Regions from separate parts of the Desulfosporosinus sp. genome, predicted to be linked through region 2. Evidence: predicted binding sites of a transcription regulator. Region 2 holds the regulator's gene; the other holds the start of a gene.

Region 1 (6,758 bases), on a different contig from region 2:
TGATGAACGCCTTCTGTAATGTTAATACACCGAGAGACTGGGCTGATATCCATAAAGGATAAACAAACTTCAACGTCAACGCAGTACATTCTTAGCTTAGCAAAGGATCCGTTCAGGACAGGTATAAATATTTAAGCGTTGTTCCCTTGCAAACCCTATAACAGTAATATTCAAAGCCGTCGCTTGAGATAAGGCCATATCCGTTGGTGCTCCGCGGGCAATGAGGATGGGGACCTTCATTTTGGCAACCTTAAGCAGGATTTCCGAGGAAACTCGACCGCTGAAAAAAATCACATGGTTTTCGAGATTTAACTTAGTGCGAAAGGCTTCACCGCTGAGCTTATCAAAGACATTGTGCCTGCCAATATCATAGCTTGTTAGGAGTACATTGCCTTCATGGCCAACTCCACCACTGTGTATTCCACCGGTTTCTTGAAAAAGTGGTAGATAGGATTGCAAAAACTTAGCATAATCATAGGCTTCTTGGATAGGAATGTTATAGGTTGATGTAAGCGGTTTAACCATTAGTGCATCATTGGCAAAACAAAAGGATGCTCTGCTTTTACCACAACAAGCGGATACAAAGCGCTTGCTCATAAGTTCTTTTTGCAAGACGCAGGGCTTGCCTTCGACCCAAACCATGTGGTCTGAAGGATCGTGGCGAATCTCGTAAACGTCTTCCGGTATTCGGATGAATCCTTCGCTGAATAAAAACCCAAGTGTAAGTTCCTCAGTTTGAGAAGGAGAACACAAGAGCGTGGCAATTTCTTCCCGGTTGTAGTGAATGGTTAATGGCACTTCTCGGACTACAGTGTCTTTCACCCATTCTAGTAATGCCCCATTAGCTTTTAGAATTGAATGAGTAACGGTTTCGTTTGGCATTATTACCTCCTTGGACCTTACCTTTATTATAGTGTACAATATTTTTGAAAAAAGCTAAATCATTTTTTTAATAAAAAGTAAAAAATGTAATATATTAATTAAAAGGGATTTCGATAACTTATCGCGAATTACCTAATGTAGAGTTAACAGATTTTAAAACTAAATGTACTGCTCCGAAGCTGGATTACCTAAAGCAGAGGCTATGGTGACCAGACAAGTGCTTAAGCACTCGGGTATTATAGGAAACTGTAATATCTCCTGCTGGAAAGGAGTCTGTCGACAGGTGGAATATAGTTCCCCGGTTGTTTACAGACCGCGGGTTTTTTTGTGTTCAAAAATTAAATCTAAGAAAGGGGAGACGTAATGCAAGATCAATTTCTTAGGCGAATTGACTATCTTAGAATTTCGGTGACAGATCGCTGCAATCTACGTTGCAGATATTGTATGCCTGATGAAGGGATACAATGGATGCCCCATAATTTTATTCTTTCCTTTGAAGAAATACTAAGGTTAATGAGGATAAGTACAGAATTGGGATTTCGGCGGTTTCGTATTACTGGAGGAGAACCCTTAGTGCGCACCGATATTCTGGACTTTCTGCGAGAGGGTGCTCAAATTCCGGGAGTAGAGGATCTCATGCTCACTACCAACGGTTTGTTACTTCCGGAAATGGCCTTTGATCTAAAGGCCGCTGGAGTTCAGCGTGTTAATATAAGCTTAGATACTATGGATCGAACACGTTTTTCTGAGAATACCCGCGGAGGGGATGTCTCGAAAGTGATTCAGGGAATTTTTCGGTCACTAGAGGCTGGACTAAATCCAGTTAAAATTAATGTAGTTGTTGTTCGTGGGTTTAATACGGACGAGTTGCCCAGCTTTCTAAAGCTCGCTAAGCAATATCCGCTCCATGTTCGATTCATTGAGCTTATGCCGATTGGGGTCAGTTCAGAGCACCGGTCGGATTTTGTTTCAATTAAAGAAATGAAAGAGTTATTAGAACTCGATGAAGACGTACCTACCCAGGATATTCTCGGCGGAGGTCCAGCAGAATACTATCGCCCTAGCGGCTATAAAGGAAGTATCGGTTTTATCAGCGCGCTAAGTCGCCATTTTTGTAATACTTGCAATCGGGTGCGTTTAACGGCTGATGGTAAACTGCGACCATGTCTGCACAGTAAACATGAAGTTGATTTACGTGAGGTTCTACGTTCAGGCAGTACTGATCACGATATTCTGAAAGTATTTGCCCAGGCAGTTTGGCATAAACCTGCTGAGCATCATATGAACAATGAGGCTTGGCAAGATACACGTATAATGTCTCAGATCGGAGGGTAAAGCAAATGGATTTAACGCATTTTGACGAAGAAGGACGCGCACGAATGGTCGATGTTAGCGATAAGGAAGAAACGGCACGGGTTGCTATTGCCCAGGGTAAAGTTTTGATGAAACCAGAGACGTTAGAAAGGATTCGTTCCGGGCAGATTGCCAAAGGAGATGTTTTGTCAGTAGCCCAGGTTGCTGGAATTATGGCGGCAAAGCAGACATCACAGTTGATCCCTATGTGTCATCCTTTAGCAATTACAAGTGCTAAGTTGAGTTTCAAATTGGTGGAACCGGGGGAGATAGATATTGAGGCTAATGTTAAGGTCCACGGCAAAACTGGCGTGGAAATGGAAGCATTGACGGCAGTTAGTGTCGCAGCCTTGACCATTTACGATATGTGTAAAGCAATTGATAAGACCATGACGATTGGGGATATTTATCTGGTTGAAAAGCTGGGCGGAAAAAGCGGGCATTTTGTCCGATGACTAACTGCCACTAGGCATTGTAAGTAGGAGGGCAAGTGGCAGTAAGTCCCTGGATAAGTTCGACTAGACATTTCTGAAGCGGAGCTTCAATTAAAAAATAGAATGGCATGAAAGAGGTATATTAATATGGGGAAAATAGTAGCTGTTTGCACAAGTGAACGAAAAGGAATGCGTAAAAAGAATGTTGGTGAAGGGGTTCTCAAGGTGGGCTTTGGTCTGGAAGGAGATGCCCATGGCGGAGACTGGCATCGCATGGTTAGTTTGCTAGCGATGGAGAGTATTAAGACGATGCAAGACAAAGGATTGAAGGTAGTGCCAGGGGATTTTGCGGAGAACTTGACGACAGAAGGATTAGAATTATTTACTCTCCCGATTGGAACAAAGCTAAAAATTGGGGCTACTAGTATCGGGGAAGTGACTCAAATTGGTAAAGAATGCCATACAAAATGTGCGATTTACCATCAGGCGGGAGATTGTGTCATGCCGAAAGAGGGAATTTTTATTCGTTTACTGGAAGGCGGAGTCGTTCGAGTTGGAGATGATATAGAGGTGATTGATTGATGCTTCGCGTAGGAGTTATTACGGCAAGTGATAAGGGTTCACGCGGTGAAAGGGAGGATCTATCCGGTCCAACCCTTGCCAAGCTGGTTGAAGAAATTGACGGTCAGGTTGTGGAGTATGTGGTACTCCCTGACGACCAAGAATCCCTAGAGAAAACTATGCGACTTTGGGCTGATGAACTGAACCTAGATCTAATCTTGACGACGGGTGGGACTGGCTTTTCATTGCGAGATGTAACACCCGAGGCAACCCTAGCTGTAGCAGATCGTATGGTTCCGGGTATTGCTGAAGTGATGAGGATGGAAAGCCTTAAAGTAACTCCCAAGGCCATGTTAAGCAGAGCGGTGGCAGTCCTAAGAAAGCGAACCCTAATCATAAATATGCCAGGTAGTGTTAAAGCAGTTCGGGAATGCTTTGCAGCAATTGCTCCGGCAATCCCCCATGGAATTCAGATTCTTAAAGGGGAAGCAAGTGAATGTGGTTCAACACTTCAGCATCCGTAATCACCGGAATGATGAAAGAGAGATTGGCAATTGCCGATCTCTCTTTCTAACAATAAGCGTGTAGAGTTAAATTTTTGCTACCACAGGGTCAAGGGAATTAGAGTTATTACAATTCGGTGGCGGTTGCTGATTCTCCTTTCTCCTTAGCCTGAAATAATTATATTAAAATTACTGTTCTAAAAGGGGTTTAAGTTCATGGCTTGTCACGTCTGTCCATAATCTTACGTAGAATATGGTATATTAGTGGCTTGTGAGGTGAACAGTATTGAAAGCCATAGCGTTTGTGGACTACGAGAATATTTGGACCAGTTTATTAGAGCGTGGGTACGAATTAAAGCCCGAGCAGTTGGTAAGGTTTTTGCATCTCTATACAGAACGATCTAATGTAGAATTATTAGCTATCTATCTTTACGCTAACTTTGACCGTGAAGAGTTCTGGAGAACTCAAACTACCTTCGAGAAAACGAACGTCTTTACCCGACATGTATTTGGAAAAAATAATTATGCTAGTACAGAACTTCGCCGAAATGCTGCAGATCTAGAATTGATGCTCGAAGCTCAGGAAATCTTGCTAACCAGAGCCTCAACCTTCGATGTGTTTTTATTGCTTACAGGGGATGGAGATTTTCTTTCGTTACTAAGAAAAGTAAGAGCCTGGGGAAAAGACGTCAAGGTGATTGGGGTATCTGGAAGTATTAATCATTCACTACACCCTTATAGTGAAGAGGAAGATAATCTTTTACAATGGATTCTCCACGAAAAAAAAGAAGTAGAGTATCATCCTGAAGGGGACTTAGAACAAGCAATTCGGATTTTAGGGACACTCCAAATTCGTTTACCCTATGTTGCATCAACAAAGGCTAGGGCAACATTGACCGAATTTCTGGGATGTTCTACTTTACAAGCTAAGGAATTTATTAGGTTTGCTCTGAAAGAAGATATCCTAACTGAGAAGGAGCATGCCGACCCGAATTTAAAAATTGGTAAGACTAAAATATACCTTCTTAATTTAAAAAATCTTCAAGTTCAAAAGGCTTTAGGGAGTCTTTATGAGGAAGTTTCACAACGACAAATAAAATTGATTTCAGAATGAAACCATGCATAGAAGGCAGTTAATCTGGCAATTATAGTGTTTAGACGATATGGAGATGCGCTTGGGGAGAGGGGGTTCAGAATATTTAATATCTAATGGACGAAATATTGAGAAATTGATTGATTTTTACAGTAAATACGGCTTAAACCCCTGTATTTAAGCTATTTGGGGGGTTGCTTTCCCGCAACCCCTTGCATATTATTATAGATATATTGTTAGCACTCAATAGAGTCGAGTGCTAACAATATCAAATAAAAAGAAAAACATAGGAGGGACTTTTCTTCATGAACATTAAACCTCTCGCAGATCGGGTAATTATTAAAGCACTCCCGATGGAAGAAAAAACAAAGAGCGGTATTATTATGCCGGATACCGCTAAAGAAAAACCACAAGAAGGCGAAGTTGTCGCTGCAGGTCCTGGAAAAGTGGAAAAAGGTGAACGCATCGCGCTAGAGGTAAAAGTAGGGGACCGTGTAATTTATTCCAAATATGCAGGAACCGAAGTTAAATATGATGGTGAAGAGTACTTAATTCTGAAAGAAACCGATATTTTAGCCATCATTGGCTAGTGCAATAAGACTTAGACGAATTTTTAAGGAGTGAATATACGTTGGCAAAGCAAATTATTTTTAATCAAGATGCACGTCATGCTTTAGAACGCGGTGTTAATGCTCTCGCTGAAGCTGTTCGCGTAACTTTAGGACCCAAAGGACGTAATGTCGTACTAGACAAGAAATTTGGATCCCCTCTAATCACCAACGATGGTGTAACAATTGCTCGTGATATTGAATTGGAAGATCCTTTTGAAAATATGGGAGCACAACTTGTTAAAGAGGTTGCCACAAAAACTAACGATGTAGCTGGTGACGGTACAACGACTGCTACTGTTTTAGCACAAGCTATTATTCGTGAAGGACTAAAGAATGTTGCTGCGGGCGCTAACCCAATGGGCATTAAACGTGGAATTGAGCAAGCAGTGGAAGTCGTTGTTGCAGATATCAAAGCTAATGCTAAGCTCGTTGAAACAAGTGAAGCTATTGCTCAAGTTGCTTCTATCTCTGCTAGCGACAAAAACATTGGTGATTTGATTGCTCAGGCCATGGAAAAAGTTGGAAAAGATGGCGTTATCACGGTTGAAGAAGCTAAAGGTATGACGACTGAACTTCAAGTGGTTGAAGGAATGCAATTTGACCGCGGTTATATCTCCGCTTATATGATCACAGATACCGAGAAAATGGAAGCCGTACTAAATGACCCTTACATCCTAATTACTGATAAGAAGATTAGTGCAATTCAAGATGTTCTACCTGTACTAGAGAAAGTTGTACAAGCTGGTCGTCAATTACTGATTATTGCTGAAGATATTGACGGGGAAGCTATGGCTACTCTTGTTCTCAACAAATTACGCGGAACCTTTGTCTGCGTTGCAGTTAAAGCTCCTGGCTTTGGAGATCGTCGTAAAGCAATGCTCGAAGATATTGCTGTACTAACAGGTGGAACAGTTATTACTGAAGATTTGGGACTCAAGTTAGAAAACACGACTATTGAAATGCTGGGACGTTCGCGTCAAGTTCGTGTAACCAAAGAAGAAACCACACTTGTAGAAGGATCTGGAAACACCGAAGACATTAAGAAGCGTGTTGAAGCAATTAAACGTCAAATCGAAGAAACCACCTCTGACTTTGATCGTGAAAAACTCCAAGAGCGTTTAGCAAAATTAGCAGGTGGAGTTGCAGTTATCCAAGTTGGTGCTGCTACCGAAACTGAAATGAAGGAGAAGAAACTCCGCATTGAAGATGCTTTAGCTGCTACTCGTGCTGCGGTTGAAGAAGGTATCGTATCTGGTGGAGGTACAACTCTCATTGACGCTATTCAAGCCTTAGATGCACTGAATTTAGTTGGGGATGAGGC
Region 2 (6,758 bases):
CTATATTCGGGTTGTGGAAGGACGAGTTGCTAAAGGCACAACCATGAAAATGATGGCGACTGGAAAAACCTTTGAAGTCACTGAAGTAGGAGTATTTTCTCCTGCCATGCTTCTTGTAGACGAGCTTAAAGCGGGTCAAGTAGGGTTTATTGCCGCCAGCATCAAGAATGTTAAGGATACTCAGGTTGGGGATACAATTACGGATGCGGACAATCCTGCCACAGAAGTGCTTCCGGGGTATAGGAAGTCAACGCCTATGGTCTTTTGCGGACTTTATACGGTGGAGGCGAGTGATTACAACCGACTGCGTGATTCTTTGGAAAAACTTCACCTTAATGATGCAAGCCTGATCTTTGAGCCGGAAACCTCAATTGCTCTAGGTTTCGGTTTTCGGTGTGGATTTCTCGGCTTACTTCACATGGAAATAATTCAGGAACGTTTAGAACGGGAATATGACCTTAATTTGATCACGACGGCACCGAGCGTTATTTATAAGGTGAACACTATAAAGGGAGAAGTTTTAAATATTGATAATCCCTCCAATCTTCCCAAAGTCGATCAAATTGTTAGTATAGAAGAGCCCATTGTCAAGGCGACGATTTTAGTTCCATCTGAGTATGTGGGTGCAATCATGGAACTCAATCAGGAAAAGCGTGGAACGTATTGTAATATGGATTACGTATCCACCAATCGCGTGAGGTTGACTTATGAACTTCCGCTGAGTGAGATTGTTTTTGATTATTTTGATCAATTAAAGTCACGGACCAAAGGATATGCGTCTTTGGACTATGAACTCTCGGGCTATAAAGAAACGAATCTCGTAAAAATCGATATCCTTTTGAATGGGGAAATGGTGGATGCCCTTTCGTTCATCGTTCACCGGGATAAGTCCTATAGTCGGGCAAGGAAGATGGTTGAAAAACTCCGCGGTATTATACCAAGACAGATGTTTGAAATTCCAATTCAGTCAGTGATCGGTAATAAGGTTATTGCCCGTGAGACGGTGAGTGCCATGAGAAAGGATGTCCTTTCTAAATGCTATGGGGGAGATATTTCCCGTAAGCGTAAACTTCTAGAGAAGCAAAAAGCAGGTAAGAAGCGTATGAAGCAAGTGGGTAGTGTGGAAATTCCGCAAGACGCTTTTATGGCGGTATTGAAGATCGAGGATTAACCTGATCCGTATTTTTATAAACAAGAAAGAGTTGTAAGCGAATGCCATCCTTATACGTTCACGTCCCCTTTTGCAGGCAAAAATGTGATTACTGTGCTTTTTATTCCCACTCGTTGGTGGAATCCCCTAGGGATCTTATCTCACTGTATTTCGAGGGTTTAGAAGTCGAGATGGCTAAAAGGCAAAAAGATGCCCCTCAAGGGGTATCTTCTCTTTTTATTGGAGGTGGAACCCCTACAGTCCTAAATGTGAACGACTTAGAGCGTCTACTGGCCATGATTCATCAGTATTTCCCCATAGTACTTGGGGCTGAGCAAACCATGGAAGGGAATCCTGGGACCCTTACCTATGAAAAAATCAAGCTCATACGAAGTCTTGGTATCAACCGATTTTCTTTAGGAGTTCAGTCGTTTAATGATCATTTGCTAGGCACTGTGGGGCGTATTCATACTGCTGGGCAAGCGCGTGAAGCAATTGGGGGATTGAGAAACGCAGGATTTAAAAACCTTAATTTAGATTTGATGTTTGGGTTACCTGCCCAGGATATGGCCCTGTGGCAGGCGTCTGTGGAAGAGGCTTTATCCTATTCGCCGGAACACCTTTCCCTCTATGGCTTAATGCTAGAAGAAGGAACGCCGCTTTACGAACGATACTCTGCCCCTTCTTCCGCTAGGGGATTTAAACTAGGTAACAATATTCCTCGGCTTCCGGATGAGGATCAACAGGCCATGATGTATGAATGGGCTGTGAAACGGTTAAGGCAAGGGGGATATAGACAGTATGAAACCTCTAACTTTGCGCGCCCTGGCTTTGAATGTCAGCATAACTTAGGCTATTGGCGAGGAAAGGATTACTTAGGCATTGGTCCCGGTGGAGTATCTTGTTTAAATAGGGTGCGTTGGAAAAACATTGAGGAAGTATCTACTTATCATAACCTCTTGAGGAAAGAGCAAAGCCCTCTCGATGAGTCCGGTCAAGAAGTTCTATCCTTGCGCGAGTGTATGGCAGAGCGCATGATTCTGGGCTTACGTCTTGAGGAGGGGGTTCATCTCAAAGCCTTTGAACATGATTTTGGAGCGGATCTTAGGGATATTTATAGAGATGTTTTGGAACGCTATAATCATCAGGATGTTTTTGTGGTTAAGGGGGATTACTTTCGCTTAAATCCCAAATATTCTTTTATAGCTAACTCTATCTTACAAGAATTTGTTTAAGGACGTAGCAGTGAAATCCCTCCCGACTTTTGCGTGTAGAATTGGGAGTTTTAGTATTAGATAACACAGTTTTCAACGCGTCATCTAAAGAGAAGAATTATCTTAAAATGATTCTTGACAAAGGGAAAATGACGTGGTAATGTGAAGACATCAACTGTTAGCACTCATCAAGGTAGAGTGCTAACAACAAAAAAACCCGATCATTATCGTGTGTGTGTTTAGTATCTAACAGGGGGATCAGTTAAGAAAGCGGGGGAGCATGTATGCAAATGGATGAACGCAAACGCAAAATATTACGAGCGATAGTTCAAGATTATATTGCTACCGCTGAACCGATTGGTTCTCGAACAATTGCACGTAAGTTCGATTTAGGAGTATCCTCAGCTACGATTCGCAATGAGATGGCGGATTTAGAGGAGTTAGGATTTATTGAGCAACCGCATACATCTGCAGGCCGTATACCTTCGGACGCAGGGTATCGATATTTTGTAGATTGTCTAATGGATCCTCAAGCACTTAATGCTGAGGAAATAGAAATTATCGAACGTGAGAGCGCAAAAAGAATCAACGAGCTTCAGGAAGTTATTACGCACACCAGCAAATTACTGTCTGAGCTAACAAATCTGACGAGTCTTGTTCTCGGACCGCATAAAGGGAAGAGTACCTTTGGGAAAATGCATTTTCTACCCTATCAACCGGGTCAGGTGATTATGGTCATCGTCAAAGAAAATGGCGTGGTAGAAAATCATATTATTGATGTCGGAGAGAATCTTACGGCGGAAGAGTTGCAGCATGTGGCCGGGGTCTTTAACCAAAAAATGCGGGGATATTCCATTAGTCAGGTCAAACGCAGCCTTTTGCATGAAATATATAGTGAACTATCGAGGCAGAGACTTTTAATTGATAATGCGTTAGATATGTTACGAGCTATTTTAGATGATAACGAGGAAAAGGATCGTATTTATCTTGGGGGAACCCTAAATATGCTTAATCAGCCTGAATTTAGAGATTTAAGCAAGGTTAAAACCTTATTCAAAGTCTTCGAAGAAAATGAACCCTTGAAAAAACTAATAACCCCCCGCCAAGAGGGACTAAATGTCACTATCGGTGGAGAAAATATATTGAAGGAATTTCAAGATTGCAGCGTGATATCCGCGACGTATAAAGTCAATGGCTTAACAATCGGGGCGGTGGGCGTACTTGGGCCGACCCGTATGGATTACGCCAAAGTCATAGCCATTGTCGACTTTATGACTCGAAGTTTGACGGAAGTTTTGACGAGACGTAGGCGGTGACGGTAGTTTGCGAGGGCTGGAGTGAGGTTTGAGCGAGGGCTGAAGTGAAGTCTGAGCGAGGGCTGGAGTGAAATTGCTCCGCTCACCACGGCGCCGTCGCTATCGATCTTGATTCCGAGGCGGGCTTTGGCAAACCTCTGGGTAATACCTGAAGTGAACCAGTGCCACGCTGGCGCCTCGAAATCTAAGCTCGATTGACGCGACTCTGCCTAAAGGTTCGCTGCGCAAGTTCACTCCAGCCTGGCTTGGGGTCGACGGGGGCTGGGAACGACGGGATTGGAACGGCTGGGGAATATGGGGAAGGTGTTGAATTGCTTCGCTCTCAACACTGTGCTCAACAGTAAGTTGAGATTAATTCCTTGAAATTTTTCTGTGCGTTGAAGCTTTGCTTGGCAATAGTTTAAAGATGCGGTGACTGAGCCTTTTGGTTCATTCTATATAAATAGTGATTAAGTGCGAGAGGTGATTATGCATGGCGCGAATGAGAGAAGAAACTCTCAGAGGCCGAGAGCTTAAGGATGAGGGTCAAGTGGAGGATACGCAAGAGCGTGACCTAGAGAATCCTCCGGGTGAAGATACTCTGGATAGCAATGATATGAGTTCTTTAGAAAAAATTATGACGCTGGAGGCTGAGCTTACTCAAGCTAAAGCAAAAGCGGATGAGCACTACAATCATGTATTAAGATTACAGGCAGAGTTTGATAACTACAGAAAACGAACGCAGAAGGAAAAGACAGAGATCATTAAACATTCAACTGAGCGTCTTGTTGCGGAGTTACTTCCTGTTTTGGACAATTTTGAACGGGCTGCCAGCTCGGCTCAATCAAACCCCGATTTTAATGCTTTTTCACAAGGTGTAGACATGATTTATCGTCAATTACAAACGGCACTTGGCAAGGAAGGGCTTAAGCCGATAGAAGCTGTGGGTCAGCCTTTTGACCCCAACCTTCATGATGCGGTGCTTCGAGTGGAGTCAGATGACCATTCCGAGAATACTGTCGTGGAAGAACTTCAAAAAGGGTACTACCTTAAAGAGAAAGTTCTTCGTCCTAGTATGGTTAAAGTTTCAAACTAGTTAAGTTAAAGGAGGAAGATTATAATGGGTAAAATTATTGGTATTGACTTAGGTACAACAAACTCTTGTGTTTCAGTTATGGAGGGTGGAGAAGCTGTTGTCATCCCTAATGCGGAGGGGAATCGTACAACTCCATCTGTCGTAGGTTTTTCAAAAACTGGTGAGCGATTAGTCGGACAGGTAGCTAAACGTCAATCTGTTTCGAATCCAGACAAAACTGTAAGTTCCATTAAACGTCATATGGGCTCAGATCACAAAGTAAAGATTGAAGATAAGACATATAGCCCACAAGAGATTTCTGCCATGGTTCTTCAAAAGCTTAAAACAGATGCAGAAGCTTATATTGGGCAGCCGGTTACCCAAGCGGTTATTACGGTTCCTGCATATTTTACAGATGCTCAACGCCAAGCAACCAAAGATGCTGGTTCAATTGCCGGACTTGAGGTTTTAAGGATTATTAACGAGCCTACTGCTGCGGCACTTGCCTATGGTCTCGATAAAAAAGATGATTCAACAGTTTTAGTGTTTGACCTGGGTGGCGGTACCTTTGACGTTTCAATTCTGGAATTGAGCCAAGGTATGGTAGAAGTTAAAGCTACCAGTGGAAATAACAATTTGGGCGGCGACGATTTTGACCAACGCCTAATTGATTATATGGTAGCAGAATACAAGAAAAGCCATGGAGCAGATCTTTCTAAAGACCGAGTTGCTCTTCAGCGTTTAAAAGAAGCTGCCGAAAAAGCTAAGATTGAGCTTTCCGGCGTGACAAATTCTAATGTTAATCTGCCGTTTATCACCATGACGGAAGAGGGACCACAACACTTAGACATGAATATTTCTCGCGCAAAATTTGAGGAAATCACCTCTGACCTTGTGGAAGCTACAGTTGGCCCTACACGTCAAGCGATTGAGGATGCTAAACTCTCTTGGAATCAAATTGATCAAATCATTTTAGTCGGTGGATCTACCCGTATCCCTGCGGTGGTAGAAGCTATTAAGAAAGTAAGCGGTAAAGACCCACATAAAGGAGTTAACCCGGATGAAGTAGTAGCTATGGGAGCTGCTATTCAAGGGGGCGTACTCAGTGGCGAAGTTAAGGATATGATCTTGTTGGATGTTACTCCCCTGTCCTTGGGGATTGAAACCCTAGGTGGAGTATTTACCCGGATCATTGATCGTAACACGACAATTCCGACAACGAAATCTCAAACCTTCTCAACTGCTGCGGATAATCAAACCTCTGTCGACATTCATGTCCTCCAAGGAGAACGTGAAATGGCAAGTTATAATAAGACCTTGGGACGTTTCCAACTGTCAGGAATTCCTCCTGCACCCCGCGGTGTTCCACAAATCGAAGTAAAATTTGATATTGATGCCAATGGTATTGTTCACGTCTCCGCAAAAGATGTGGCTACTGGAAATGAACAAAAAGTAACCATTACTTCATCTACGGGTCTATCCAAAGAAGATATTGAGAAGATGAAGCAAGATGCTGAAGCTCATGCAGAGGAAGATAAGAAACACAGAGAGCTTATTGATGCTAAGAACGCAGCAGATTCGATTGGTTATCAAACCGAGAAAACCTTGAAGGAATTCGAAGGTAAAGGTGACGCTGCAGAAGTCGAAAGTATCAAAAAGGCGCTAGAAGATCTTAAGACAGCGGCCGCTGGGGATAGCGTTGAAGAGATCAATGCGAAAACTGAGGCCTTGAATAAAGTTCTCCATCCTTATATTGAAAAAATGTATCAGCAACAAGCTGCTCAAGATCCAAATGCAGGGGCTGGAGCACAACCTGGAGCTGAACAAGCTAAAAAAGAGGATGATGTCGTAGATGCTGAGTTCACTGAAGTGAAGAAGGATCAGTAATAAGCGAGGGTTAGGGTCGATGGGGTGGGCTGGAGCGAAATTGCTCCGCTCACCACGGCGCCGTCGCTATCGAGCTTCATTACGAGGTGAGCTTTGGCAAACCTCTGGGTTGTTCTGAATGTGAACCAGTGCCACGC

What was found. The regulator HrcA, encoded in region 2, represses chaperone genes, less so after heat shock. The targets are predictions, from matches to a motif close to TGTTAGCACTCNNNNNNNNNGAGTGCTAACA.
Region 1: a site for HrcA is predicted at 5,061-5,091, ahead of groES (co-chaperone GroES). Genes of this name have one in related genera too.

The regions. Positions count from the first base shown of each region.
Region 1 covers NZ_JABZFS010000062.1:68,223-74,980, forward strand. The annotation lists gene HGJ98_RS13820 (molybdenum cofactor guanylyltransferase) at 1-62, shown strand, start outside; gene fdhD (formate dehydrogenase accessory sulfurtransferase FdhD) at 97-882, opposite strand; molybdenum cofactor riboswitch at 1,042-1,170, shown strand; gene moaA (GTP 3',8-cyclase MoaA) at 1,246-2,217, shown strand; gene moaC (cyclic pyranopterin monophosphate synthase MoaC) at 2,223-2,690, shown strand; gene HGJ98_RS13840 (MOSC domain-containing protein) at 2,817-3,251, shown strand; gene HGJ98_RS13845 (MogA/MoaB family molybdenum cofactor biosynthesis protein) at 3,251-3,754, shown strand; gene HGJ98_RS13850 (NYN domain-containing protein) at 4,020-4,847, shown strand; gene groES (co-chaperone GroES) at 5,132-5,416, shown strand; gene groL (chaperonin GroEL) at 5,458-6,758, shown strand, end outside.
Region 2 covers NZ_JABZFS010000015.1:77,925-84,682, forward strand. The annotation lists gene lepA (translation elongation factor 4) at 1-1,171, shown strand, start outside; gene hemW (radical SAM family heme chaperone HemW) at 1,213-2,385, shown strand; gene hrcA (heat-inducible transcriptional repressor HrcA) at 2,649-3,680, shown strand; gene grpE (nucleotide exchange factor GrpE) at 4,153-4,755, shown strand; gene dnaK (molecular chaperone DnaK) at 4,780-6,621, shown strand.